2 regions of the Paenibacillus polygoni genome follow, and region 1 is predicted to be linked to the other one. Evidence: riboswitches for the same ligand, from Rfam matches in the RefSeq annotation. Region 1 holds a riboswitch; the other holds the start of a gene.
The links. Region 1 has a riboswitch for cyclic di-GMP ahead of QPK24_RS08475 (hypothetical protein). Riboswitches for the same ligand answer to the same signal wherever they lie in the genome.
Positions count from the first base shown of each region.

Region 2: linked by a shared signal. The riboswitch ahead of QPK24_RS23065 (NPCBM/NEW2 domain-containing protein) and the one ahead of QPK24_RS08475 (hypothetical protein) in region 1 are both predicted to bind cyclic di-GMP.

Region 1 is NZ_CP127162.1:1,763,197-1,776,025, reverse strand. Features, by position in the region: gene QPK24_RS08530 (ATP-binding protein) at 1-103, opposite strand, end outside; gene QPK24_RS08525 (cobalamin B12-binding domain-containing protein) at 161-1,222, opposite strand; gene QPK24_RS08520 (MarR family winged helix-turn-helix transcriptional regulator) at 1,429-1,887, opposite strand; gene QPK24_RS08515 (GNAT family N-acetyltransferase) at 1,965-2,492, opposite strand; gene rpiA (ribose-5-phosphate isomerase RpiA) at 2,552-3,223, opposite strand; gene QPK24_RS08505 (TraX family protein) at 3,405-4,007, opposite strand; gene QPK24_RS08500 (GNAT family N-acetyltransferase) at 4,095-4,556, opposite strand; gene QPK24_RS08495 (MarR family winged helix-turn-helix transcriptional regulator) at 4,775-5,245, shown strand; gene QPK24_RS08490 (bacillibactin exporter BcbE) at 5,371-6,651, opposite strand; gene yicI (alpha-xylosidase) at 6,844-9,162, opposite strand; gene QPK24_RS08480 (helix-turn-helix transcriptional regulator) at 9,362-10,270, shown strand; gene QPK24_RS08475 (hypothetical protein) at 10,329-11,261, opposite strand; cyclic di-GMP riboswitch class I at 11,290-11,382, opposite strand; gene ade (adenine deaminase) at 11,649-12,829, opposite strand, start outside.
Region 2 is NZ_CP127162.1:4,826,007-4,838,835, reverse strand. Features, by position in the region: gene QPK24_RS23080 (SGNH/GDSL hydrolase family protein) at 1-527, shown strand, start outside; gene QPK24_RS23075 (ATP-binding protein) at 861-1,991, shown strand; gene QPK24_RS23070 (DEAD/DEAH box helicase) at 2,054-3,499, opposite strand; cyclic di-GMP riboswitch class I at 3,816-3,904, shown strand; gene QPK24_RS23065 (NPCBM/NEW2 domain-containing protein) at 4,063-8,559, shown strand; gene QPK24_RS23060 (hypothetical protein) at 8,757-9,587, shown strand; gene QPK24_RS23055 (ribbon-helix-helix domain-containing protein) at 9,756-9,995, shown strand; gene dnaN (DNA polymerase III subunit beta) at 10,049-11,194, shown strand; gene QPK24_RS23045 (aldo/keto reductase) at 11,294-12,211, opposite strand; gene QPK24_RS23040 (zinc ribbon domain-containing protein YjdM) at 12,402-12,740, shown strand.

The DNA.
Region 1 (12,829 bases):
GTACGGTCTGCTCATGCTCTTTACTCTTAATTATTTCCCTGTTAAGTTCAGCAATGATATTTCTCAGTTTTGTCATCTCGTGTTCATTAAAATTTGAGGGCATATCATCCCTCCTCTCTTATAGATCACCTATAATGAAACACGAAGCAGGATTTATTCTTCACTTGGAAGAAAGCAGGGAATAAGCTACTTCAATGGCACTACCGGCATCATGAGCATACCCATCTGCCCCAACTTCTCTCCAAAGCTCTGGGTCAATATTAAAAGGAAGTCCTCCAACGATAATAAACACGTGTTTCGTTGCAGGATTACTTCGCACCTCTGAAATTAACCGTTTTGCTAAATGAACATGAAAAGTCATCGTCACAGATAATGCAAGTACGTCCACATTATATTTTTGAATTGATTCCGTAATACCTTCTTTCGGAACACTCGCACCTAAATAATAGGTGTCCCAACCTTCCATCTCAAAGTGATCCGTCAGCATTCTAAGACCAACTTCATGCAGTTCACTGCCTACACATGCAGCGAGTAATTTATAGCCATTGTTCTCTTTGGTCAGCCAGTAAGGATAAAGCTTAGACATATTCGCCTGTGTGGCAGCCGTACATAAGTGCTCTTGAGCCACAGTAATACTGCCCATATGCCATAACCTGCCGATCTCCAGCTGTGATCTTTGAAAAATATATAGATAGATATCTTGGATGGGAGTTTTTGCCGCAAGCAATTGCTCAATAACAGACCAAGCTCCCTTACGGTCGGCAGATAGCAGGGACTGAAGATATAACTCTGTATGTTCACGGTATGGCTGGTTTTCCGCGATATACGTAGATATAGGCTGAGCGGTAGCAATTTCCTGCATACCTTTCTCTAAATAGTCAAGTAAAATTTCCCGGTCCGATTCTTTATATGTTTGTTCTAAGATTTCTTGGATTAAAGTAAAGTTAATGCGTAAGTCTTCCTCTGTTACTTGATATCTCGCAACTAATATTTTTAGCCAAGACACATATTGTGTAAAAAGAGAGGGACTCTTCATCATAACACTCTCAGCCAAAAAACTCAGACTATATTTTGTATCTTGTTTTGTTTTGATTCTGCCTGACGGGCCATATTTCAGTTCTAATTCAGGTTGTAATTTGTACTGTCTATCTGTAATTTGCTCAGCAAGGCGATCCACCTGTCGCAAGAGGACTTCCCTAGCTGCATCATAGGTATCATTCATCAAAATGCAGCTCCCTTCTTGTGAAAACTGATGTATTATTAACGCCCTACACTAAAAATCTAAAATGAAACAGAAATCCATTTTTCTCAGACTGTATCTCAATTCCAACTATTTAATTGTCCCACACTATAAAACAACATGCAAGTAATTGCCAATTTCAATCAAAACAAAACCGACCTTGCTAAGGTCGGTTTAACATACGAATTTCATCTTTCTATTTCTTGTCCACTCGCCGATAATCCAAGCTTTTTCAGCAGACGAATCGCTTCTATTTTCTCATCATCGGTTAGTCCTTGCTCTGCTTCTTTAATGACTTCATGATGGCCTGGAAAAATACGCTCAAAAAAAGCGGTTCCCTCATCCGTCAGTTCTGCATAGATTACCCTTCTATCTTCCAAGGAAGCTCTGCGTAGCAGCAAATTTTTACTTTGCAGCTTGTCCACTACATAGGTAATATTACCGCTTGACATAAGTACCTTTTCCCCAATCTTTTGCAAGGGCTGAGGTCCCTTATGATATAACAAATCAAGCACTCCGAATTCCGTCGTATTCAGACCATGACTCTGAATGTCTCGATTCGATCTTGCAGTTACAGCGTTATAGGCTCTAGCTAGAACCACAAACAACTGAAGCGACAAATCTCTCTCATCGCGTAAATTAGACATAACCTTGCCTCCAATAGCCTCTATCAATAAAAATATCCACTTACTTCCACGTTACAAATGGGTCATGGAGTAAATCATCAACATAAGTGGTGTGCTTCCCATTCCTCTCGCAACATCCCCATTCGGATTGAATCATAATAAATTCCATCTACGATTCTGCACTTCCGCATACGGCCTTCTACTTGCATTCCGAGCTTTGTACCCACACCCATCATTCGTACATTTCCAGACCATGTAGTAAGACCTATCCGAACAATAGGAAGCGTCTGAAACAGATAAGTAATCCAGCATTGCATGGCTTTTGTACCGCATCCTTTATTCCAGTCCGCTGCTTGATACATCACTATACCTGTTTCAATCCACATCGACTGCGAATCTTCGATATAGTAGGATAAAGTCCCTAGAATCTGACCGTTTACTTCCATAATGACCCAAGAAGGTACTTCCTTTGAGGTTGCCTTTTCAACTGACTTATGAAAATCTTCCCGGCTCTCATGCACTAAGGGGTAATAGGGTGCATCCCACTTTTTCCACTCTGGATTGGTTTCACCATAGATGAACTGATATAAATCATCGATATCTTTTTCTTCAATGGTACGTAGAATTACCTCATCTAGTTTCCCGAGAATTTGTCCGATGACTTATCTTCCTCTCTTAAAAAAAGTTACCTTTTCTTGAGCTCAATTGACCCGTCACTGTGAGATACCACCACGGTATCTGCCAGATCGACGAACAAACCATTATCAACGACACCTGGAATCATATTTAACTTTTGATTAAGTCCCTCTGCATTAGAGATGCGCCCAAGCAGACAGTCTGCAATATAGTTTCCGTTATCCGTCACATATTTCTCTTCGCCGTTCATGCGCCACTGTGGACGGCAGCCAAGCTGATCCAGTGCCTGAAATGTCCATTCATGTGCAAAGGGAACGATCTCCACAGGCAATGGGAATTTACCAAGCGTATGAACAATTTTGCTCTCATCAACCACAATAATGAGCCGTCTGCTGTTCGTGGCCACAATTTTCTCCCGCAAAAGTGCACCGCCGCCACCTTTAATCAGATTTAATCTGCCATCGACTTCATCAGCACCATCGATCGTAAGGTCGAGTCTACCCATCTCCGCAAAAGGAATAAGAGGGATTCCCAATTCCCGCGCCTGATCCTCCGAAGCTTTGGAGGTAGCTACTGTCTGAATATTAAGTCCTTCTTCTTTCATTCTTTCGCCTAGTCGTTTAATAGCCCAATAGGCCGTAGATCCTGTACCTAGTCCTACTTTCATTCCATCTTTAACGAAATCCACTGCTCTTTCTGCTGCTGCCTTTTTTAGTTCCACTAAATTCTCAACTCCCAATCTATGTTTAGCAAAACAAATCATTATACCACTTCGTGGAATAGATTCAACTTATGTTCTATTGTAACCGATTCATATACATGAAGGAATAACACCATAGAAAAAACAGCACAAGATATGTACTGTATATCACCTATTATATATAGGAAGCTTTTATACCGTATTACACGATTCGAATAACGGCAAGTACCGCAAGATGTAACGGATAGAAACTTACCCATAGCCAGCGCGGAACGGTAGAGCGAAAGGAAGCTCCCTTGTCCATTAAGTAAGCTATATATACCGTTGCTAACGTGCTCCAGATTTGAAGTTCAGATACCACCATATCCGCGATATTAAGCAGCAAATGAGCACCCACCATGACCATACCTTCCGTGTATCTATAGATGAGAACCAGAAAGAGGCCATAGATCCCATAGTCCATCGTGGATAATTCCATGAGAAGACCACAGATGATAACGATCAGAACTTTAACGATTATACTTTGAGACTTATCCAGCAGCTGAAGAACAAGCAGCGAGGACAATAGTGTCCAGATTACATTCAAATTCGAGTGCTGGAAAGCAAGCATAAATGGGATCTGCGAAATGATTGCCAGCAAAAGTAAACGATAAGTATAGCGTTTCATATTCCTTGTGTATTTATAACCGAGATATGTCGAAAACGCATAGATCGGAAAGGCAAACCTTCCAATCATCCGAAATATCCCTTCATCCTGATAAAAAATAGCACCTATATGATCAATCAACATGGTAAGCATTGCAATCCAGTGCAGCAGGTACCCCCCCTTATGTTCCGTAGCTGTATTATGCCATAAGGATTCTTCGGATTACAATGAACCCTGGGTATACAATCAAGATCTTGTGAGAAGATAATAATGATAAAAATGGTTGTCTCTTATATATCCTTCAGACTCATACAACTTCTGAGCTGCACTATTATGTACTGAAGTGGATAAAGCCAGTCCCTTTGCTCCTGTAAGGCGGGCCATATGTTCTGCTTCTTGCAGCAGAGCTCTTCCAGCTCCCCATCTTCTCGCTTCTTTTCTCACATAGAGATCATTTAGAATCCACTGAGACTGAAGGGAAACAGACGAAAACGAGGGATACAGTTGCACAAAACCAACAGGCTCATCTGTTCCTTTGATCTCAGCATAATAAATGACAGACTGCTCATTTTCCATTCTCTCCATTAGAAAAGCTTCAGCACGCTTTGGATCAGACGGCTGCTCATAGAATACACGGTACTCATCAAATAGGATCGCAAGTGCAGGTACATCCTTTTTTTCGGCGCGTTTTATAGTCAGCTTGTCCATATTTGTCAATGGAATCCCTCTTCTCTCAATTTAGTTATTTAAGTTCACTCTTTGATTATAAGAAACATGAATGCTTTATTATATAGTTTACACTGAAAATTTTGTGTGATCTGGGAAAATTTTTGTATAACGTTATTTGTAAATTTTTTTGACATGAATAAAAACAGTCAATAATATTAGTTTAACAAGTATTTTATATAGGAGGATTAACTAACACATTGAATAAGTTTACACTTGAACATTCGCTTGGCTTTATGCTCGGCGTTGCTTATAGACGTTCTGTTCATCTAATGAATCAACTTTTGAAACAATATGAGATTACTACCGAGCAGTGGTCTGTCCTATTTCACATCTACTCTCACGAAGGTCTGAATCAACGCGAAATTGCCTCAAGAGCTTATAAGGATCAACCAACCACTACACGGATTATTGACATGCTGGAAAAGAAAAATGTAGTCGTTCGTAAACCGAATCCTGCCGATCGCAGAGCATATGAACTATTTCTTACGGATGAAGGTGCTCATCTATGCCGCTTAATTCTTCCTCTTGAAGAGAAATTAAATGCAGATTTTGCGGAGATCATTCCCGAAGAAGATATGAAAGTTTTTCTCCGAGTATTGAACGAATACCACACTCATGTGCAAAAACAACAAGAAGAAGTATACGAACAGAAGAACAGCTCAAAGTAACAGGAGGTGAGGGGCGAACCCCCTTCCCTGTGAGTAGAGCTGCTCTAAAATGATATTATAGTGGCCACGGATGTCATCCTCGTAAAAAGCCCATTCCTTGAACTGAAGGAATGGGCTTTGTTATGTTATGCTTTACGCTTAATTCGAATGAAGCTTTTTCCACCTAACCGATAATGCTTACCGCCTGTATTCTTTCCAGAACCGGTTCCTTCATTTTGTTTCGGTTTTATTGCAAACAATGTGAGTAACGCTCCTATAGCGGCAACCCCTGCTAATATGGAGAACAGTAAAAAATGTGAGGTGTTTAACAGCAGCGAAATGACAGGCGGCCCAAGAGACACCCCGATAAAACGCATACTGCTGAATAAAGAAGTGATTGTACCTCTATGTTCCTTCTCTACCCCTTCGGTGATGAGCGTGTCCAAACATGGCAAAGTTGCGCCAATACCGATTCCCCCAATAGTAAAAACGCCCACTACATAATAAATGGATTTTGAAAAACCCATGGTAAATAAAGCGGCTGTCAAAATAACAAGTCCAATAAATCCGATCCACTTCATACGGGATTTATGACTGCCAATGATTTTACCGCTCACAAAAGAGGATAAACAAAGCATCGCTAGCGGAATTGCCAGTACAAATCCTTTTGTTATACCATCAATACCATACTTGCTCTCAAGGATTTCAGATAAGTAAAAAAGCACACCAAAAATAACAAACATGCAAATACATCCCACCGCAAAAATGGCGTATAGCCAGCGCCCTTTTTCTACCATAACTTCTTTAAGGGAGCGAAGAAATTGCCGCAAAGGTGGTACTTCTTTATGTTTTTTGGGTGTTCTCACTAAAAAAATGACAAGTAATAAAGAGATGATACAGAGTGTGGGAATCATTAAAAATGGTGAATACCATATCCAGGCTCCAAGCGCTGCCCCAATGATCGGGCTGAGCACTTTCCCAAAAGTATTGGATGTTTCAACAATCCCCAAACTTGCACTTACTTCTTTTTCGTCATCAAACATATCCCCTACAAGTGGAATAACAATCGGAAAGGCTCCAGCTGCACCGATACCCTGCAGTAATCTTCCACCTATAATTGTCCAGTAAGCGGCTCCGTCTGTCATGAACCAGGCAGCGAATCCGGAAATAGCCCCGCCTATAGCAGCAATCGCAAGAGAGGGAATGATGATCGCTTTTCTTCCAAAACGATCCGATAAGTACCCAGCTATGGGAATCAAAATAATGGCCACTACAGCATAAACTGTAATCAGCATGCTCACTTGAAATGTAGAAACTCCCAGTTTTTTTCCGATCTGCGGTAAGATTGGGATTAGGGCTGAATTGCCTAAAGTCATAATCAGCGGAATAGAGGCAAGAGCAGCTAGATCCCATTTCTTATCTTTCATTACATACCCACCTCAGCTGCTTAGGTTATTCAAATGACCCTAATGATGATCAAGATATGAAACAAAATTAAGATCAAACGACTTTCTTAATATGGCTACATCTCTTCAAAATTATGCGGTTATCACGTTTTTGTTAGTGAACACAAAAAGAAGACAATGCGTTTATGCATCGTCTTCTTTTACTCATAATTTTTAAAGTTCAATCGTAAGTGTTCCGTTGTTCTCCTCAGGCGTGATGATAAGGCCATGATCTCCTTTGGATACGGAAGCACCGTTTACACCAGATACTTCATGAATATCACGCAATACAAGGGACCACGCTTTTCCTGCTCCTTGCGCGGATACTTCTAGCTGGGAACCTGCACGGCTAACCGTTACCTTCAGTTCTTCTTCTGCTTTCGTGCTGAATACTTTTGCTATTGCAGAAGTTTGATCTTCAAGCTCAAACAAATGCAGGGTTACTCCATCTGCGTAATCATATTCGATAACATCGTTAACCGCCCCGACTGCAATCAGACTATTTGGTTTGATCATCATCGGTAAGGTACGGAAACTGTGGTTCTCTTGAATGAATCTTCCGCCCATCACTTTCTCTCCAGTAAGGAAGTTCGTCCATGTTCCTTCAGGGAGATAATAGCTTACGTCTCCTTCTTTATTAAAGACCGGTGCAACAAGAATCGAATCTCCCAGCATGTACTGTGTATCCAGCCCAAATGTAGCCGGATCTTGCGGGAACTCCAGCATCATAGCCCGCATCATCGGGATACCTTGTACGGTTGCGTCTTTAGCTGCATGGTACAAATAAGGCATGAGACTGATTTTGAGTTTCGTGAAATCACGAACTACATCAACAGACTCATCATCAAACAGCCAAGGCACACGGTAAGAAGTGCTTCCGTGCAGACGGCTGTGCGAAGATAGTAGTCCAAACTGAACCCAGCGTTTATATACATCTGCGGGTGCCGTGTTTTCAAATCCGCTGATATCATGACTCCAGAATCCAAATCCTGACAATCCTAGAGACAAACCGCCGCGAAGGGACTCTGCCATGGATTCATATGTTGCAGAGCAATCTCCTCCCCAGTGTACCGGGAACTGCTGTCCACCCGCTGTTGCAGAACGCGCAAAGAGTGCTGCCTCATTTTTACCGAGTTTCTCTTCAAGTAATTCAAATACCGCTTTGTTATACAACTGAGTATAATAATTGTGCATTTTCACCGGATCTGATCCATCATAATACACAACATCGGTAGGGATTCTTTCACCAAAGTCCGTTTTAAAGGAATCTACGCCTTGGTCAATGAGGACAGACAGTTTACTCTTATACCACTCCACTGCATCTGGATTTGTGAAATCAACAAGTCCCATACCTGCTTGCCACAGATCCCATTGCCATACACTGCCGTCCGCTGTTTTCACCAGGTATCCATTCTCCATACCTTCATCGAAGAGATAGGATTTTTCGGCAATATAAGGATTAATCCAAGCACAAATTTTGAGACCTTTATCTTTCAGTCTGCGAATCATCCCTTCTGGATCTGGAAACATGTCTTCATCCCATACAAAATCAGACCATTGATATTCTTTCATCCAGAAACAATCAAAATGGAATACAGATAACGGCAAGTCTCTCTCTGCCATACCATCGACAAAATGGTTTACTGTCGCTTCATCATAATCGGTAGTAAAGGAAGTCGTCAGCCACAGACCAAATGTCCAAGCCGGCGGCAACGCGGGTTTACCTGTTAAAGCAGTGTAATTATTCAGCACGTCTTTTGGATTATCACCGCCGATAATGAAATACTCAAGCGTCTCACCTTCCACACTGAATTGTACTTTAGACATATTCTCGGATGCCACCTCGTAAGAGACACGCTCAGGGTGGTTAACAAATACACCATAACCTTTGTTCGATAGGTAAAAAGGAATGTTTTTGTAAGCTTGTTCACTGCTAGTACCGCCGTCTTCATTCCAAATATCTACGACTTGACCATTTTTCACAAAAGGTGTGAATCGTTCGCCAAGCCCATATATGTACTCCCCTACACCAAGATCAAGTTGTTCACGGAAATAAGCTTCTTTATTAGGACCTGTAATGTATCCGGCTGCTCTGCTTCCGCTGCCTGTGATGCGTTTGCCATCATATTGAAACTGTATATCCCATCCGTTCGTTTTGTCCACATGAACACTTAACTTGCCGCTTTGAAGTACTGCCCCTTGCTCATCTTTATGAATAGATACATCTGTATCTTGATTATAAATTTCAAAAGCAGGACCATGATCTACTTTCCCTTTATGATGGTTCAAAGTAACCTTAATAACGTTTGGCATTGGTGAACTATACGTCGCTTTAAGCAGCGTACCATTTAACGTGTCCCCTTTTACCAAGATACGTTTTGTAGCCGCATATACCGTAATTGAATCTCCCTTTTGAACAATGTCGCGAATATCAGTGGGGTTCTGAATTTGATACCCTTCGCGTACGAGCCAGAATCCGTCTGTAAATTTCATTGTTTCTTACCCCCTTCAGTTATACTATAATGATATTGATAAAATTTGGTTTTTTCTTACGATATTTTGATGAATAGTATCACTATTCTGACATTTACAGCTATTCTTAGACGTTTCTATGTCTACCTGGGCCAGTAAATGGAAGCGATTGCAAATATATAAGATTTATACGTAAAAAAGAGAGGCGTGAACAGCTCATATGAATAAAGAACTGCTTCGTGAAAATCGAGTCCATGGACATTCGCTATTTCCTGTCAGTGTATATCCAAAAGTAAATCAGCTGAATGGAGACAGTATTCTTGATTGCCACTGGCATGACGAGATGGAAATTATACTCATGGAACAGGGTACTGCTGTATTTCATGTAGATATGAATGTATATGAGGTTACCGCAGGGGACGCGATTTTTGTAGGAAGTGGAGAAATTCATGCCGGATACCTGTTGGGTGATGAACGCTGTATTTTTTCAGCCATTGTATTTGATTCAAGGTGGCTTGCCGGGCCTTCTTATGATGCTTTGCAGGAGAATTTATTTGATCCATTACTGACAAAGAGACTCCTTCCTCCTCGCCATATTAAGAAAAGCACAGCATGGGGTTCTTCAATTCTTCATCACATCCACCAGATTCTGCATGATCACGAGGTAAAGAGCCGAACGCTCGAAATTTCTACAAAAGCTCATTTGTATCTGATCTTCGCTGATATGTTCGAACAAATGCAGCTTGACGAAAAAGCTGGGGGAGTTACAGGCAGCCCCGACAAAATTGATCGAATTAAAGCCATCCTCGGTTATATACACGAGCACTACAGCGAAAACATGAAGCTGAACGATTTAGCCTCTCACCTTAACATGAGCGAAGGACATTTCTGTCGTTTTTTTAAAAAAATGGTACAGAAAAGCCCGATTGACTATATTAATCACTATCGAATACAGAAAGCCTGCAAGCTGCTTGAAAATACAAACTATAAAATAGTTGATATTGCTCTCGAAGTTGGATTTGATAATCTCAGTTATTTTATTACTTTATTCAAGAAACAAAAACAACTCACTCCTTCGCAGTATCGAAAACTTTTCTATGAACAACTCGCAATTGAAGCTTTAGAATAATGTTCCATAAGAAAAAGGTGCCTAGAGGATCACTGAAGATCTCTTAGCACCTTATTTATTAACGACTTGCAAGCTTCAACCAGCTCGCATATTCATGAATCGATATTCCGGCATACGAGCTATGAATATTAGCTTTTTGTTCTACTAATGCAAGCTGTTCAGCCATATACTCAGGTCCTTCTTCATAAAACGTAATGAAATCTCCTTCATTACTTTTATTCGTTTCCACAGCGATGGATACTTTCTTACCAAGGGCAGAAGCTTCAGCCAGTTCCCCAGAAGCCACGTCATAGATTGCATTTGCTTTATCACGGTAAGCCATAACGGTAACCGAATCATACTGACGAATCATCCAGCTGCTAATTTTCATATCTTTATCAGGAGTTGTATAGTTATCAAGCCAAAACGGAATATCTGCTCCGATTTCCATATGGAGACGCTTAGCTTCGCTAGTCAAATAACTTACATTTGATTGCCACTGTCTCACTACTTCATCCACGTTTTCTTTCCATTCAGGAAGAACGTGAGGTTCAATATCCACATGGATGCCGGAGAATTTCTCAGTTTCGCTTGCTTCGTTCTGGTAGTTCTCAATCCAATCTATAAAATCGACCAAACCTTGTCTAGATTGGGTCAGTCCCCAGGATGGACGGCCATCTAAGATCTCCACTTTAATACCTGCAAGCGTTGCATTATGTATAAAAGATTGATAATAACGATTCCGCACATCACGATTGATTTGTAAATAAATAACGTTTATATTGTTTTCCTTAGCAAAAGTCAGAACAGAATCAGGTGCTGTTTTAATCTGTGTTGCATCCCACAGCCATGTGGCCGTTTGGCTCTCTGGAACCGAAGTAGATTGAGTAACTTGGGTAGTTTTGGTTACTCCAGTAGCTTCCACCTCTTTGATCGTTCCTGCCCACGGTACAAAAGCGATAACGGTTGCCAAAATCATGGCGCTTAATTTCCTGCTGTTTCTTCTCCACATATGTCTGCACACTCCTTCGATTGATCACGTCGGCAACCGGCTATCATTGTAAGTCCTAAGACTCACTTTAGACCCTATGGCTTTGCGTCTTTACTTTTCAGTAAATTTGCCCTCAGTGTATACACAACTATCCAATAGTCACAGCCTTTTTCTCTTTACTCATTACATTGAACTAAGTCTTTACCCTTTCAGAAATACGAAAGTCTCATTTTCTTCTTGGTACGGAAGGTCCAAAGGCTTACATTATATATTTCGTAAATACTGCGCAGTCTGATTATAGGTCTTTAGACTCATTTAGGTATAATACACTATCATTTCATAAAATAAAACAAAAAATAGGCGAGCAGACACATGTCTGCTCGCCTATTTCGGGGGATAACTATTTCATTATTCGAATAAGGAAACAATGTTGATTCCATCTGCGGAAATCTGAACAAGTCCTTTATCAGATAAGCGAAGTTCTGGAATCACTACTAACGCAAGTAAAGATAGGGTCATAAATGCATTATTCAGATTACATCCTGCACTCTGTAATGCAGTACTAATTCCTGCTGATTGCGATGCGACCACTTCAAATGGTTCCGTAGACATCAGACCCGCAATTTGCAGTGGGAACTCTGTCGTCCCTTCCTCCGTTATAACAACAACTCCGCCCTGCATTGCTGCTACGCGATTAGCTGCCTCAGCCATTAGCTCATCATTCGTGCCAATGACCATCAGATTGTGACTGTCATGGGCTACCGTCATCGCGATGGCTGCGGGGCCACGGAATCCAACCCCTGAAACAAGGGCAACGGATTTGTTCCCCGTCATATGATGTCTTTCAATGACAGCAATTTTGCAAATGTCCTTTGCCGTACTCAGTTTTACTAACCCAGACTCCACTTGCACCTTTTCCCATATTTCTTTCGTTTCTACATGGTTTTCCGTCACTTGAATGATTCTTGCTTTGACCTCTCCCTCCGAGATCGGAGCCGCAATACGAAAATCTTCGGTTCGCACCGGTTCTGCAAGGTGAACTGTACCCAGCGCATCGTCAGGATATACATAAGTTTCCCATTCTGCAACCATTTTTCCTGAACGTGCAACCACTTGCCCGGCAGCAATCGTCGTATCTACGTTTACATCCGCGAGACGTCCCTTTAATAGAATAATATCTGCAATGGAGCCAGGAGTAACTGAACCTACATCCCGCTGAACGCCGAATCGTTCGGCTGTATTAATGGTGGCCATCTGGAAAGCGGTAATCGGCTTTAGCCCCTGCGAAATTGCATGTCTCACAACAAAATTCATATGTCCTTCATCCAGCAAGGACTCTGAACTTCGATCATCGGTGACAAGCATCATCCGCCGAGTATCAAGACCAAGTTCTGTTGCCGCTTTTACGGTTTCAGCTACATCATGCCAAGCGGAACCCTGACGTAATTTTGCATACATGCCCAGTCGAACTCGTTCTAGAACATCTTCCTTTGTCACACATTCGTGATCTCCGGTAACGCCTGCAGCCGCGTAAACAGGAAGTCTCCAATCATCAGATGCCCAAGTAAAATGACCGTCTACTGCCTTTC
Region 2 (12,829 bases), 1.9 Mb from region 1:
ATCCGCGTGCAAATATGCCCGATTATTATGAGAAGGTATGCGGTATTCTCACAGGAAAGAAAAATGAAGCTTTGGGCGCCTTTGAGGAAAATGATTTCGAATCATGGCAACCGGATGTGGTAGTCGTGAATCTCGGAACAAATGATGGAGGAGCATTCTATTCCCCTGAATGGAAGGATGAAGTAACGGGGGAGATCTATAAACAACGATTACATGAGGATGGTTCCTATCACGAGGAAGATATACAATCCTTTGAGAATGCGGCGGTTCGTTTTCTTATGAAGATAAGAAAGTATAACAAGCAGGCGAAAATCGTATGGGCTTACGGAATGTTAGGAATACCCATGATGCCAGCCATATACCGAGCGGTTGATGCATTTAAGCAGAAAACAGAAGACCAGAACGTCTCTGTATTCCAATTGCCAAATATGACAGAAGAAACAATGGGTGCCCGAAGCCACCCAGGGGCAACAGCCCACGAAAAAGCCGCTGAAGAGTTATCTGCATATCTCCGAAGTCTCCTATAAAGATCTTAACGAAAAAGCATCCTCGCGGATGCTTTTTTCAATTGTATAAAATTGGATGGACGAAATGGCGCGGATTTTATAGTCAGCAGGTTCAAATTTACTTATAATAATAAATTAGTGCATGTGCTAAATTAATCCAAAAATATTACAACTGCTATCTTTTGTAGTAAAAGTTAGAAGTGGAGGTAACGTTTGTTTCAAATCTTGCTGCTTAATTTCTTGTTTTTACTCTTTCCAGTCCTCATATTTCTGATCTTTTTTGAAAACAAGCCTTTTTGTAACATTCGTTATGTTTTTGTGGCTCTCTCGGCAATAACCATGAGCCTTTGTATTATGATGCCGATTCGCTTAGAGTCCGGCTTTATTTTTGATCTGCGATATATTCCTTTTATTATTGTTGCTTTATTTGGAGGGTACAAAAGTGTCCTGCCTTTATATCTCTTGCTCAATATTATGCGGGTTTATGTGGGGGGAGAGGGAACACTTCAATCCTTTCTTTTCTCGACGGGTGTACTGATTGTGGTTCCCATGTTCAGCAAGCGGTTTATGAGATTAGAGTCCAAAGGCCGTCTTATCACTGCAACGTTCTTCTCTTTCTTAACTATGGGCTGCTATCTTATCACTCTAGCTTGCATTATTAAGGATTTAGATCATGATTTCTGGATGCTTGTTGTTAATGCACTTGGAACACATACGCTAGTAATGCTGATCATTATGATCCTTATTGAGAAAATAATTACGAATATTAAGGGACGCGACCAAATCCTTTACTCCGAAAATTTAAATGTTGCTAGTGAACTGGCAGCTAGTGTATCTCATGAAATAAGAAATCCGCTTACGGTAACCAATGGGTTCTTGCAATTATTAGCGAAATCCAAAACCATTACAGAGAAAGAAAAAAGATATATTAACTTATCTTTGCTGGAACTGAAGCGGGCAGAGAAGATTGTCAGTGATTATCTCTCGTTTGCTAAACCACAATCGGAAAATATGATTTATTCCAACATGAGAGAAGAGATCGATTACACCCGCGAAATCATTATGCCTTATGCCTTGTTACATAATGTCGATGTGAGGCTTACATTTAATAACACGTTAAAGGCACATTACGACCGGAACCAAATCACGCAGTGTCTTATTAATCTATACAAAAACGGGATTGAAGCCATGACAGAAAAGGGAGGCGGAACACTTCTCATCGATATTTCGGAAAAAAAGCAGAATATTAGGGTCCGAATTGAAGACACGGGAATTGGCATGACTAGTGAAGAAATTTCAAACCTGTATAAGCCTAGATATTCAACGAAAGAAGAAGGAACCGGTCTTGGAATGCTGATGGTTTACAGTACCATGAATAAGGTGAAGGGTAACATTGAGGTGCATAGTGAAAAAGGCAAGGGAACTACCTTTCTCTTAACGATACCCGCAACAACCGAAGAGACGGTTAAAATGAATAAGCAATAGAAAAAGACGAAAGGAACGATATTGCTGCGCGTTCTCTCTCGTCTTTTTATATAATTAAAGCTCTATTTGTTTCCTTTACGGACTTTCAATAGCTTCCCTTTTATAGTTGTATCCTTCATCATCTCAAGCACCCGAGGTCCTTTGCCATTCAGAATTTCCACATCTGTTACATGATCATGAATGGTAATAATACCAATATCATCTGCAGTAATTCCATCCAGTTTCGCAATGGTTCCCACAAAGTCTACCGCTCTAAATTTTTTCTTCTTGCCGCCATTGAAGTTGAGCTTCATGATCTGTTCGTTTAACAGCTCACGTTTATTTTTCTTAAGTTCGGTACGAACATGCAATTTTCGTTCAAATTCTTCTCTGCGCAGGTCAACGGCCTCTTCGGAAGGGGCTTTCATCTTAGGAATCTCAAACCCAATATAGGCCTCAATATCCGCTAATCGTCTGCCATCTCTAGGAGTAACAAAGGTAATCGCTTTTCCTGTCTTGCCTGCACGCCCCGTACGCCCTGTACGGTGAACATAACTCTCTTTTTCCAGTGGAATGTCGTAGTTAATAACATGTGTAATATTCGTGATATCAATCCCTCTAGCTGCTACATCAGTAGCAATCAGGTAACGGAATTGTCCTCTTCTAAAAGCGTTCATCACTTCAAATCGTTCTTCTTGTTCCATACCGCCGTGAATCCGATCGCATGGATATTCGAGCTCTGCAAGTTCTCTGAACAAGGAATCCACATGCTCTTGAGTACGGCAGAAAATAATACAGCTGTCTGGGTTCTCCGTTATAAGGACATCTTCCAGCAGAGCGAGTTTGTCTCCCTCTTGTACCTGAATAAGCGTATGTTCAATCGTTGCTGTTGTGATCCCGGTTGCTTTAATTTCAATCTCAGTTGGACGATTCATATACTTACGAGACAACTTGGCTACATCTTCTGGGAAAGTAGCAGAGAATAACATCGTAACTCGATCCTTCGGCAGTGCCTGAATGATCGACTGAACTTGTTCAATAAAGCCCATGTTCAGCATTTCATCGGCTTCATCAATGACAAGATAAGCGATTCTTTCTAGCGCAAGTGTTCCCCGTTCAATATGATCAAGTACGCGTCCAGGTGTACCAACCACCATGTGAGTCCGCTGTTTTAATTCAGCCTTTTGGATATGAAACGGATGTTTCCCATAAAGCGGGGTAGCTTTGATCCGTTTAAAGCGGCCTATATTCGTGATATCTTCTGTTACCTGGAGGGCAAGTTCGCGAGTTGGCGTCAGAATGAGGGCCTGCGGCTTATTTTCGTTCCATTCTACTTGCTCGCAAAGGGGAATACCGTAGGATGCGGTTTTACCGCTGCCTGTTTGTGATTTGGCTACCAAATCTTTATTTTGGAGTACGACAGGAATGACTTCCGATTGAACTTCTGTTGGCGTTTCATAACCTAAGCTATGAAGTGCTCTTATAATTTCTTCACCTAAAGGATAATCTGTAAATTGCTTCTGACTCATTCTCAACCTCTTCTGCACTATATTTCAGTTCACATACATATAGAATTTTTGTCTCTAATCTAACCTGTATCTATCCAGTATACTCTATTGTTTGATTTCTCTCTAATTTCACGCAAATGTCAGTTTTACATAAGAAACAGAACTGGAGTCATATAAACTTTTGATCGTCATAGTCCATAAGAATGAAAATGTACTGGGATAAAGTACAAACCCCCTGCATATTTCAAAAAAATTTAATGATAATTACCTATCTGTAATTCATAAGGGACGTTCCGATAATAAAACAGGACAGTAAATATTGTCTTTTGTACCCCCAAAACTTAATAGGCAAACTTATGGAAACATAGGGACGCAAAGCTATAGGGACTACGGTTTTATATAAACTATTGTCAGCCAGCTGCCAAAGAGTGTGTTTCGCTTTTTGATATAAGAATGTATAAGAATACGGAGTTTATTTCTTATGCTTTTTTAGATGCGTATAAGTTGCTCTGTAAGAGTAGCTTTTTTTGTGCAAGTTGTAAGGGTTGGTGAAGTACTGCACATCACATCAGGAGGTAGAGAGTATGAAGAAAATGATAGCAATCGCTGTATCAGCGGCAATGCTTCTCAGCGTGTTAAGTGAGACGAGTTATGTTATGGCAAGTGAAGTGCAAAATGCTAAACTAGCAAAAAGCGCAGCACAAAGTGAGGTTGGTTCGGCAAGCAAAGCAGCGGTAGTTCCTTTTGATTTATATGGGCAAGAGGTATTACCTACATACAATCGTATTTATAAAATGGAAAATGCAAACATAGCATCCATCACAAGCAATGGCGGCAACTACCCAAAATCTCAGATTAGTAAAGCAATTGATGGAGATATGAGTACCCAATGGGAAACCGGAAAGCCAAATAGTACAACATTTACGAATGAGGTTGTTTTCCGGTTAAATGAAATCACTACATTAGATCGAATCGTGTATGCAGCTAGACAGGACATCGCTAAAGGTAAAGGGTTTGCACAAGAATTTGAAATATACGGATCGGCTACAGATGAAGGAAATAATTTTACATTAGTAACTACAGGAGAATACATAGGTTCCACAGGGAACATCGTAGAAATTCAATTTGCCGCAACAACGTTTAAGAGAATTAAGTTTGTATACAAAAAAGCAAATCAAAACTGGGCAAGCGCAGCTGAATTTTCTTTTTATCGAGAAGATAAGGTTAGAGATGCTATAAATACTCTTTTCACAGATGGAACGATGAGTGCAGTGATACCAGAATATAACCAAATCGACAAATTGATTACCCTGGAGCAAGAAGCAAAAGAACATCCGTTAAATGCTGCTTATAAAGATCAGATTGATTTAGCTAAAAAGCTGGTCAGCGGTGAAATAGAATTACAAGAGACGCTATTAAAGGCCGAACAGCGCGGCGATATGAGAAAGCATGCACAGCAAAACCTACGAATGAATCTAGGTACGAACAACCAGCCAACCGGATTTGCAGCTAAACCGGGTGATATTATTCATGTTTATTTAGAGGTAGAGTCTGCTGACAAAATCCCTTCCTTAGTCTTCACACAGCAAGAAGGATCATGGTCGAGCTTTGCAAAAAGTGTACAGCTTAAGCCAGGGAAAAATACAATAACCGTACCCGAAATTGCGACAAGTTCTTATTCCCGCAGTGTTACGAAGGGCGGAACCATTTATATTGTTAATCCCTATACATCAGAAGAGCAAGGGAAAGCTCCGATGCTCCGTTTTGAGGGGGTAGAGAAAATTCCGATGATGACTTCGGATACCGCTCCCGAACAGTTTAAACAAGAGCTGATCACCTATCAAAAGAAAATAGATGAGGATGCAGCAGCACATCCTAATGTGACTGATCGCCAAGTAGTTGATGTTGTGGAGATGGTCAGCAACCATATCATTTTCACAGGAACGGCTTCTGAGGCTTATCACCAGTTTATTACTAAAGGCAACAACCCAGTGGATACCATAACCGGCTATGACGTATGGATGAATCAGATTTTCAAAAATTATGGTCTAGATGGAACCAGTGAAGTGAACGATCCAAAATTGATGCGTGAAAATATCCGCCTGATGCAGCCTTATGGTGCGATGTACGCAGCTGGTGATCATACGGGGATTCAAAATGGAACTGTAGCATTGATGTTGTCTGATTTCAGAAAGGTGGCTCCCGGATGGGGACTGAACCATGAAATCGGGCACCGTCTTGCGATCGGAGAACGGGAATATCCCGAAGTGACCAACAATATGGTATCTATGCTGATGTCAGTGGAAGCCCATAATATGAATGACAGTTTTGCAATTGATGACCGTATTCCTTTTGAAACGATCTATAACTACGTAATTGAAGAAAATAGAGCTGCCATGAGTGAGCAAGGGCTTGCTGCACAGCTCGGTGCTTACTGGCAATTGGAGCTTGCTCATCCAGGATACTGGAGAGAACTGTCCCAGATGTACCGTGAACGGAAGGTTTCTCTTACAAACGGAGATATTTCAAAACAACAATATTATGTAGAATTTTCTTCTGAGCTATTGGGCTATGACTTAAGCAGTTATTTTGCTAGACATGGTTTCACTGTTACAGAGGAGACAAGAGTAAAGACAGCTAAGTATCCAGAGCCGAAGAAACTTTGGTACTTAAATAATTCGGTTCTTACATATGAAGGAACAGGAATTGAAGATAAAGATGCAACCTATTCAGTGCAGGTCAGTACTTTAGTAAATGCTGCGGCTAAGACGAACACCTTAAACATGAGTATAGATGAGAAGTATCAGGATGATATCTTAGGTTATGAAATTTACAGAGATGATATCCTCGTTGGTTTCACAAGCAAGAGTCAGTTCATGGATACAAATGTAGATACAAGCATTAACCATACCTATAAAATCATTGCGTATGATAAAAAGTTGAACCCATTAAACCCGACCCAATGTAAGGCATTCCAGCCTAAATTATCAGTAGAAGAGCAGATAACCCTGAAATTAAATCAAACGTTTGATCTAGTAGATTATGTAAAAGCAACAGATTATCAAGGAAAAGAGATTACAAGGGAAGTCGTTGTTAAATCAAGCGATGTGGATGTTACGAAAAAAGGAAGCTATAAAGTGGTGTACGAAGTTCAGAGCGAAGGGACAACTTTGACGAAAACAGCGAATGTTATTGTAACAAGTAACTTGGAGTATGCTTCTGATCTGACTGCAGAATCGGCTAAAGTAGGTTATGGTCAGTTCAAAAAAGATACAGCGCCAGGCGGCAATGCAATTACGCTTCTCAGACAAGGGCTTACGGCCACATACGCAAAAGGCATCGGAGTACATGCTAACTCTGAGTTGATATACAATATTGAGGGTAAAGGGTATGACTTTTTTGAAAGTTTTATCGGCGTTGATTATGCAGCCGATAGAACAAGGGCATCAGCTATATTTGAGGTGTATGTAGATGGTGAGAAGAAATTTTCTAGTGATGTAATGAAAGCAAGCACAGAGCATGAATTCATAAAAGTACCGGTTGCAGGAGCGAAAAAAGTGAAACTTGTAACAACGGATGCCGGTGATGGTAACACACAAGATCATACCGTATGGGCTGGTGCTAAATTTACGACGGCTTCAAGTGCACCTGAGCTTTTCATACCTAAATCCGTATCTACTACAGTAGGTCAAGAAATTACGATTCGTGCTGATTATTCGGCTGTTGATGCAGAAGATGGTGATTTAACTTCCGAGGTCATCGTGGCGGGTGAAGATCAAGTTAATTTTAATAGAGCGGGAGAATACCCTATTACTTATACGGTAACTGACCTTGATGGAAATACGTCCACAAAGACAAGAACGATCGCTGTTGTGGATATGGAAGATTATACGTATCTAACCGATTACGACTGGAGTTCCACGCAGAACAGTTATACAGCACCGCTGAAAGACATCTCTATTAGTGCGAAGACCTTACGATTGACGGATGAGCATAGCAGAGAAATTTCCTACAAAAGAGGGATTGGTGCACACTCTAATTCCACTATTGTGTATGATCTAACGGATAAGAATGTTGATTACTTCACCTCTTTCGTTGGGGTGGATCGTCAGATGTATGGTTCTGTAGGTTCCATCAGTTTCGAAGTATTTGTAGATGGAGAGAAGAAGTTTGACAGCGGACTGATGAATTCAAGAGATCCGCAGAAGTTCATTCAAGTGGATATCAATGGAGCAAAAGAACTTAGGTTAGTTGTTACCGATGGTGGGAATGGAAATGGGTCTGACCACGCAACATGGGGAGATACGAAGCTGCATTATGCTAATGCCAATCGCTTGTTTACGGATGAGCTTGGACAAGCAATCGAGGAAGCAAAAGCGGTTATTTTAGAAGGATACACTTCAGAAAGTATCGAGGTGTTCACAACGAGCTTAGCAAAAGCAGAAGAAGTCCTTGTTAATCAGGGAGCAACTCAAAATGAAGTTGATGCAGCAATAAAAGCTTTACATAGCGCAAAAGAAGGTTTGAAACAGATAGATCTTACTCAAGTCATAACGGTAAAAGACAGTTATTTAAACGACACCATTAAGAAAACGTTAGGCGTTACCGGGGAAGTTACACTAGGTGATATGTATCATCTTACTTCATTAATCTGTTTGCCTAAGGGGAGAGATCGAGTTCGTTCTCTTGAAGGATTAGAGTATGCTATAAATCTGGAGACCCTTAATATCAGTGGAAATGAAGTCACCGATTTCTCTCCGATTGGCGGCTTGGTGAAACTGAGTAACTTCACTATGGACCCTCAATACATGGAGGTAGCCCAATTAAATGGACCTGTTGTTGAAGTGGATAATCTCGTTACAGGGATAGATGGTAAGAAAGTAATCCCTGTTACAGCAGCAATTCGAAACAATAAAACATCCCAAGAGACAGTGCTTGATGGTAGTGAATGGTCGAAGTCCCCTGAGAAATTTACCTTTGATTTAACAAATGAAGAGAAGGGATATTATACGTTTGTAATTGCCTATAAAGTAGAAGGCAGCTTGGTACAATTAATGTATATCATCGATAATAGTAAGTAAGTTAAATTCAAAAATAAGGGCACCCTGCGGGGTGCTCTTATTTTTTTGTAGAATAGCAAGTGACCTTGAGAATAACGATGTCTATGCTAGAATTTCCTTATAATACATTATAAGATATGAATTGTAAGTTTTATGTTTCACATTCTCTCGTATGTTAACATATACCGATTTATTTTGAAGAAGCAAAGGGGGCGAAAATGATGATTAAAAGGGCAGCTCCTTATATCTTGTTCATTGGACTCGCCTGTGTCGTTGTGGATGGTCTTTGGATTGTGGAGCATTACGATACCTATGATACATATCCGGCAGAAGCGTTCATCTGCCTTATCCTCGGACTTTGCTTAACTTTGGCTGCTCATCTAATCATTCTGCTTGGACAGAGGCAGGTGACTCCGATTGGAGTAAATAGTAAAGCAGGGGGAGGTAAGGATCACCGAGTTTTTCTCCAGAAAGTATGGGCAGATGGTGAGAAAATAGCAAATAGAGCATTTTTAATCTTGCTTATTTTCTTTATTCTTCTTGCTATTTATGATTTTGTGTTGGCAATAAGTCTGCTGAATCCTGTTATTTTTATAGGGATGACCGGTTATTGGTTTTTGGAGATTGTGCAAGAGGAAACGGAAGACCAAATCAAGGCCGATCTTGAACCGAAAAGCCGTAGAGTTCAAGATCTTCTGAAACGAATTGATTACCGAAGACATCCCTTTAGTATACCGCTGATTCTGTTCACCCTGATTGTGTTCACTTTTTTATTATCTAAGCAGTTTGGGTTTACTTTGGGCTTAGAGACAAGCGGGAATCCCTACTATGTAATGAGTTTACCTTCTGGGACATTTATTACGGGTGGTTTCGTTTTTGCTTGTGGTTTTATTTATATTTTTCAGCATGGTGACTTCTTCGGAGTTCGCCAAGCCAAACAGAGTGATTATAAAGTAATGCGACTGCATTTTTTTGAAATCATCATATGTGGCTCTACCTTTTTGATCTGGTTACTCATTCTGGTTGTTGATTTGTTCACTAGTTACTAATCAAATAGAAGGGTCCTACGATATCATCTCAGAAAGTGAGAATGGGAGGTCTCATTTTATTTGTGTTTCTACCGTCCTTGAAAATATTGTAAATAGATCAGAGTGGTGATATGATTAAATTATATAAATGATTAAAGTTACTTAATTCAATCCTTAGGAGGGATGAATTTGACTGATGACAATATTAAAGTAGGCATCTCTAATAAAGAAGGTCAGCTAGGATTTCTTTTTACCAAAGGCGGGCTTCGTGAAGGGGCAGGACGAAAAAGTATAGGTGTAACGAAGAAGGTATCGCTGACCTTAACGGAGGAGATGTGGGAGCAGTTCGATAAACATTGTGCAGAATTAGAATTATCTAAATCAGAAGCGATACGCACGATGATGGAGCAATATTTTTCATCGAGGTGAATCCATTTCACAATACCTTTAGTTTAAAAACATAGGTTAGAGAGGCTGAGGTGATGAATGTGCTTCTGGTAGTTGAACGAGAGGAATTGTACAAAGTACTTCGGCTTATCATGAGAGCGGTATCCCAAGATACGATGCCAGGAAACTCAGGATTACATATTCAGGCTAATAAGGATCGACTTATATTTACAGCAAGCAACTCCACTTTGATCCTTGAACATACGGTTACTGGAGACCGTGATGACTACATCTGTTCTATAGAGCAGACAGGAAGCATAATCGTTCCAGCGATATACTTATACGAAATTATACGGAAGTTAGGCGCAGGGCACGTTACGTTAAAGGCGAGCGATAAATCGACTCTTATCATCTCTTCAAATAAAGCTCGTTTTCGTATAAAGGGGAAAGAATCGGCAGATTATTTTCCTTTACTGCGGCATAGTGCAGGTGACGATAAGAGCAGGTTCCTTGTATCTAACAAAGTTCTTCGATCAGCGATAAAACAAACCTTGTCAGCTACAGTAGATACATTGTCACGGCCACTCTTAACAGGTGTGCTCTTTGAGTACAAGGACAAGAAGCTGACTTTGACGGCAACAGATAGTATAAAATTAGCAACAATGACTATAGAAGTACTAGAGGTTAAGCATGATAGGGCCCAGCGAGTGGTGGTACCTAGAAAAAGTATCAAAGAACTGCTTAAAATAGTGAAAACGATGGAAGGGGAAGGTACAACAGAAATTCAAATCGACACCAATAACATTAGGTTCTTATCTGGTCAGTTAACGCTCCAATCCGTCCTTCTTCAAGGGGATTATCCTCATACGGAACATCTCATTCCTAAATTGACTGGGTCAGAGGTGACCCTCCATACCGCAAGCCTAATGCAATCGATAGAACGTGCCTCTGTACTTGCAAGCGAAAATATCATTCATTTCTCCATCATTGGTAACAAAATAAAGCTTCATTCTAATCTCTCCGGAGTAGGGGATATGAATGACGAACTCTCGGCCTCGATGAAAACCGGCATGGATTTTCAAGTTTCATTAAACAGCAAATTCGTATATGACGCCTTGCGTTACTTTGACACAGAGAATACTACCATTCGGTACGCAGGACATTTACAACCGGTTGTCTTTCAGCCCGCTGATGCAGATCAGGCTTGCTGTTGTCTTATTCCTCCGGTTCGAACTCCATAGAGGTAACAACTTTAGCAGAGTAGCAGGTTGGTTTCTAAAAATATAGCCTCTGTTCCGTAGAACAGAGGCTGGCTTATTAATCATCGTTTCATAACTATTTTATGGAAGTACATTCCCGGCTGCGCGGTAAATTTCATACCATTCCTCACGAGTCAAACGAATATCAGCTGCTTTACAGCAGTCTTTTAGACGCTCCAAATTCATGGTTCCAATGACAGGCTGCATTTGTGCAGGATGGCGAAGTAACCAGGCGATTGCCATCGTTGTATTGCTTACCGAATATCTCTCCGCAATCTGGTCAATGGCTTGATTCAGTTCAGGGAATTTATCGCTTCCAAGGAACACCCCTTCAAAGAATCCATATTGGAACGGGGACCATGGCTGAATCGTAATATCATGTAATCTGCAATAATCAAGGATACTTCCGTCTCGATTGACCGCAGCTTCATTCTCCATATTTACATTTATGCCGCTTGAAATCATGGTTGTGTTCGTGATACTAAGCTGCAGCTGATTTGCAATTAACGGCTGTTTCACATATTTCTTTAGGAGTTCAATTTGCATTGGGTTCTGGTTGGACACCCCAAAGTGACGAACTTTACCTGAACTCTCTAGAATATCGAAAGCCTCTGCTACCTCTTCTGGTTCAACAAGTGCATCTGGACGATGAAGCAGCAAGGTATCTAGATAATCGGTTTTGAGACGAGCCAAAATACGGTCAACGGAATCTAAAATATGCTCTTTGGAAAAATCAAACATGCCGTTTCGAATACCGCATTTGGATTGGAGGATGATCTTTTCTCGGATGTCATCGTTCATATGAATGGCATCTGCAAAAATTTCTTCGCATTCTCCACCGCCGTAAATATCCGCGTGATCAAAGAAGTTAGCTCCTTCTTCAAGAGCGGTTTGAACAAAATGTTCAGCTCCTGCTTTATCCAAAGAGTTTATACGCATACAGCCTACCGCTATTACGGGTACTTCAAGTGAACTGCTTCCAAGTTTCATCGTTCTCATTCATGTTCCTCCTTTTTATGTAGACAAACTATGCTCCCTATTGATTTTGACATACAACTGTTACCGTTTACAAGACTAAATCTATTTGCATATTTCTTAATATCTGAAAATTATGATATTATAGAACGGACTAAGGACCGAAAGGTCTGTCTACGACAAACAAATATCTAAGGAATTGAGGAATGAAAAGATGTCTGATTTGCCTAACTGTCCGAAATGTAATTCTGAATATACGTACGAAGATGGAACTTCACTAGTATGTCCCGAGTGTTTCCATGAGTGGAACCCTGCTGATATGGAAAGCAATGAAGATACAAGAGTAATTAAAGATTCGAATGGTAACGTGCTAAACGATGGAGATACCGTAACTGTAATTAAGGATCTGAAAGTAAAAGGAAGCTCATCTGTGATCAAGATCGGTACAAAAGTGAAAAATATCCGCCTGATTGACGGAGATCACGATATCGATTGTAAGATCGACGGATTTGGAGCGATGAAATTAAAGTCAGAGTTTGTTAAAAAGGTATAATTTATTCGATATAGAACATCGGCAGCTGAGGACGATGAGTTAATGTCCTTAGTTGCCGATGTTTTTTTAACCTCTGAAGTAATTAATTT